2 regions of the Modicisalibacter sp. genome follow, and region 1 is predicted to be linked to the other one. Evidence: predicted binding sites of a transcription regulator. Region 1 holds the regulator's gene; the other holds the start of a gene.
What was found. Region 1 encodes FliA, which starts transcription of late flagellar genes. Its sites were predicted from a motif close to CTAAAGTTNNNNNNNNNNCNGCCGATA; they were not measured.
Positions count from the first base shown of each region.

Region 1 (2,385 bases):
GGACCTCAACTTCGACAAGGAACTGCGCGGCGACTACCAGCCGGAAACCTTCGAGGGCAAGACGGTCTTCCCCACCACCGCCGGCGGCTTCGCGCAGATCGAGCAGAAGGTCTCCAACCTGCTCGACAAGCTCAACGCCCTGCAGGTGGAGCCGATTCTCCACAAGCTCGACCAGACCCTGGCCACCTCGCAGGCCACCCTGGAGGAGGTGCAGCACAGCGCCGAAGCGCTGCGCGACATGCTCGACGACCCGGCGACCCGCGAGATCCCCGGCAACCTCAACCGCACGCTTCAGAACCTGCGCACCACGCTCGACGGCCTGTCGCCGAACTCCGCGGCCTACCGCCAGCTCAACGATACCCTCAAGGGTATCGAACGCCTGGTCAGGGACCTGCAACCACTGGCGAAAACCCTCAAGGAGCAGCCCAACGCGCTGATCTTCGACCGCCGGCCGGCGAGCGACCCCATCCCGCAGGCCCCGAAGGCCGATCGTTGACAGGGAGACAAGGAATGCCAGTCACCAAGCCGCTTTGCCTGCTGCTGTTGAGCGCTCTGCTGGCCGGCTGCGCCACCGGCGGCGGGCCGACGACACAGCGCTACCTGCTGCCGTCCGGCGACAGCGACGCGGCAGCGGAAACGTCGTCAGGGCCGGTGGAGCACACCCTGGTCATCGATGACGTGCGCCTCGCCCGTTATCTCGATGACCCGGGCATCGTGCTGCAGACGGACCCTCTACGATTGCAGGCGGCCACTCAACACCAGTGGGCGGAACCGCTTGACCGACAGCTGGCACGGGCACTGCGCCGCCGGCTGAGCCGAAACCTGCCCGGAACCCGGGTGCTCGAGGGCGCCGGCCCCGAGACGGCCTGGCATCTCTCTGTGGAGGTCGATCAGTTTCAGGGACGCTACGACGGCCGGGCCGTCGCCGAAGGACTGTGGCAACTGCGGGACGGGGCGGGGGACATTCGCCGCCAGACGCCTTTCCAGACCGACGAAGTGCTGAAGGAGGATGGCTACCCGGCACTGGTCAAGGCCCTGGGAGACAGCTGGAACAACGTGGCCAAGCGGATCGCGGAAGAGATCCGACGCCAGTGGCAGCACCCGGGCGGAGCGCAGGAAACGAAAACGGCAGGAGAATCCGCCAAGACACACTGATCGCCTCGAGTTGACAGGCGACCAACAGACAGAAGATACGGCGGCCGATTCAGTACTCGTCCTCGGCATCCTCGGCGGCTCTGAGCCGGCTGCGCAGGCGTGCCACCGCCTGACTGTGAAGCTGGCAGACCCGGGACTCACTGACCCCGAGGACCGCGCCGATCTCCTTGAGGTTGAGTTCTTCCTGATAGTACAGGCCGAGCAGCAGCTTCTCGCGCTCGGGAAGCTGCTCGATCGCCGCGACCAGTCGCGCACGCTGCTGCGAATCGGCCAGCGCCTCGAAGGGCGACTGAGGCGCCCCGTCACCGGCCTCGGGCTCGCCGCCCTCCTCGATGATCTCGTCGAGCCCCATCAGGTGACCGCCGTTGGTATCGGCCAGACGCTGGCGATACTCATCGACCTCCAGCGCCAGAGCATCGGCAATTTCCCGCTCCTCGGCCTGGCGACCCAGCTGCTGCTCGAGCCGGCGGATGGTCTCGTCGATCTCGCGGGCGTTGCGCCGCACGCTGCGCGGCACCCAGTCACGACTACGCAACTCGTCGATCATCGCCCCGCGAATCCGCTGGCTGGCATAGGTCGCCAGGCTCGCGCCCTGGTCGGCGCTGTAGCGGCCCAGCGCATCGAGCAGCCCCACCATGCCGGCCTGGATGAGATCGTCCAGATCGACGCTGGCCGGCAGGCGGACCTGAAGCGCCAGCGCCTGTCGGCGTACGACGGGCAGGTACTGGTCCAGCAAGGCCCGTTGATCGATTTTACCTTGTGCCGTGTACATCCTTCGGTTCCCAGCCTGCAGCCAGTGGCGGCGCCGATCGGCCACCGATACCGGCATTATGTCGTTCTCGCAGGGGGCACCAAGCGGCGAATACCCGACCGGGCATCAGGCTATTTACCCTTTTGCGGCTCGCGGTAGTTGACGATCACCTGGAGCCCCGTGAGACGCACCGCTCCGGCATGGGCATTGCGCGGCAGGCGAAAATGCAGGGTCAGCGGCTCGCGCGCCGGCAGGCCGCGCAGCCCGTCGCTTCGCCCGCGCGCCGCCGTCAGCGGCAGGCAACGGCGTGGGTGGCACAGCCAGGCTTCCAGATCGGGGAGCCCCGGTGGCGCTCGGAAACGCCAGGACACGGACGTTATCAATCCGGGTCGCAACCCCGCCGGGGGCGTGATGGGCTCGGCGGCTGTCACACGCCCGGGCGTGCCCAAATTCACGGCCGGCGCCCGCCCGACCCAGCT
Region 1 is NZ_JBSREH010000016.1:9,989-12,373, reverse strand. Features, by position in the region: gene pqiB (intermembrane transport protein PqiB) at 1-496, shown strand, start outside; gene ACTCB7_RS05590 (PqiC family protein) at 511-1,155, shown strand; gene ACTCB7_RS05585 (RNA polymerase sigma factor FliA) at 1,205-1,927, opposite strand; gene ACTCB7_RS05580 (flagellar protein FlhE) at 2,038-2,385, opposite strand, start outside.

Region 2 (2,385 bases), on a different contig from region 1:
CAGGATCTGCTGACCAGCCGGCTGGTCTCGCAGGGGGCACTGGTGCGCACCGCACCCGGCAACACCGCCCGCGTCACCTTTGAGGTGCAGACGGTCGAACACCGCGCCCGTCGCGATGCCCGCGCACCACGCGGCACCTGGACCGCCCTCTCCGCCGGCATCGCGGTGGCGACCCTGCCGATCAACCAGTGGGGGGAGCCCGCCCTGGCGCTGATCCCCGCGGCGGGGCTGGTGGACCTGTTCAGCGGCAGCTGGGAGTCGGTCAGCAACCACGAGGTGATCATCACCACCAAGGTCACCGAGGACGATCGCGTGCTCTATGCGTCGTCCAACCTGTACTACATCAACGGCGATGACGCGGGCCAGTATGCCTCTTCGCGGCCGCTGCCCGTCTCCAACACCTGGTAAAGAGGAGCATGACCATGCGACGCGCCCTGCTACTGCCCGCCCTGCTGGCCCTGCTCGTCTCGCTGACCGGCTGCGCCACCTCCGGCGGCAAGCGGATCGGCAATGCCGAGGACACCGTCGACGTGATCGCGCGGGTCCAGGCCACCGCCACCGACCTGCTGGCCAATACCCGCGGACTGGACCCGGATCAGCCGGTGGTAGTAGCCACCTTCGTCGATGTCGATGACCTGCACGAATCCTCGACCTTCGGTCGCACCCTGGCCGAGCTGTTCGCGTCGTCGCTGACCCGCGCCGGCGTCGACATCATCGAGGTCAAGATGCGCAAGAGCCTGTTCATCGAGGAGCGTACCGGCGAGCTGATGCTCTCACGCGATATCCGCCGGCTCAGCGCCTCGCACAACGCCCAGGCGATCCTGGTCGGCACCTACGGACGCGGCCGGACCACCGCTTACGTCAATGTCCGGCTGGTGCGCACCCGCGACAACCGCGTGCTCGGCGCGGCCAGCACCGCCATCCCGCTGGATCGCAATACTCGCGCGATGCTGCCGGCTCAGTGGTAGAAGAATCGTTCAGCGATCCGGCTCAAGTTCCATCGGCAACGGCCGATATGCTTAAGACGCGCTTATCCCTATATCGACAACAATGACGCAAGCGCTGCATCGCCGCGGCGCTTCCGGGGAGTTCGAGCATGAGTACACCGCTGACCGACGTGGCCGCCACCTTGGCCGGCAAGGCCTCGCCCGTGACCGATGCGACACCCCAGCAGCGTCTCGAGCGCGTGCTGGCCAACCTGGCGCCCCAGCCCGGCGCCTCGCCGGATGAGGAAAGCCAGGCGTCCGCGGCCACCCGCAGCGACCTTGCCGAACCGCTCCAGCGTGTCAACGCGGCGATGAAAAACTACGGGATCGAGTTCGACCTGCACGAGTACGAAGGCCGTATCGTCACACGCATCATCGACCGGGAAAGCGGCGACGTGATTCGCCAGATTCCCAGCGAGGAACTGCTGCGTGTCGCCTCCAGCCTGTCGGAAATGCAGGGTCGCCTGATCCATATCGAAGCATGAGGCTTTCTTGATCACCATGTGGCACCCCCGGCACGGCAACGACGACCAGCCCCCTACTCGGGATCGTATCCGCGATCCGCGACGCCTGGCCGCGCTGAGAGCGGTGCAACTGCTCGACACCGACGATGAGGAGCGCTTCGACCGGCTGACCCGCCTGGGCTGCCGCCTGCTCGAGGTGCCCATTGCACTGGTCAGTCTGGTCGATGAACGGCGCCAATGGTTCAAGTCGGCCTGTGGCACCACCCTGCGCGAAACGCCCGTCGAGCATGCTTTCTGCGGCCACACCATCAACCGGCAGGACACCCTCGTCGTCGAGGACGCCCGACAAAACGACGACTTCATCGACAACCCGATGGTTTCAGGGCCGCCTCACATTCGCTTCTATGCCGGCGCCCCCATCCACGGCCCTGACCATCAGATACTGGGCACGTTCTGTGTCGTCGACACCCAACCACGCGTATTCGGCCCCCGTCAGCGCGATATCCTCGAAAGCCTGGCCCGCCTGACCTCGCTGGAGATCGCCCGCCGGCAGGAAACCCACCGCCTTTCGGGCGGGGCGGCAGCCGGCACACCGCACCGGATTTCCGCGTCGGCCCTTCTCGGCGACCTGCTGCGTCACATCGAGCGGCGTCATATCGCCGGCGATGCGCCACGGCTGATCCTGGCCGAACTGCTCGACGACGTGCTGCGCTGCCTCCAGGGCGAGTACGGGCTGGTCGGCGTGATGCAACCCGCCGACGCCCCCGACCCCGAGACGCTGGAGATCATCGGCCTCTCGCTGGGTGAGGTCACGACCGACATGCACGACTTTTTCCTGCATGGCGGGCGCAGCCTCGACCTCACGCGACTCGACACCATGACCGGTGGCGGGTTCCGCCGGCCGATGGTCCAGTACCTGGCACCGCCGGACATGC
Region 2 is NZ_JBSREH010000025.1:154,631-157,015, reverse strand. Features, by position in the region: gene ACTCB7_RS09030 (hypothetical protein) at 1-408, shown strand, start outside; gene ACTCB7_RS09025 (FlgO family outer membrane protein) at 423-968, shown strand; gene ACTCB7_RS09020 (flagellar protein FlaG) at 1,097-1,471, shown strand; gene ACTCB7_RS09015 (sensor domain-containing phosphodiesterase) at 1,488-2,385, shown strand, end outside.
Region 2: the regulator FliA is predicted to act here: its motif matches at 990-1,016, upstream of ACTCB7_RS09020 (flagellar protein FlaG).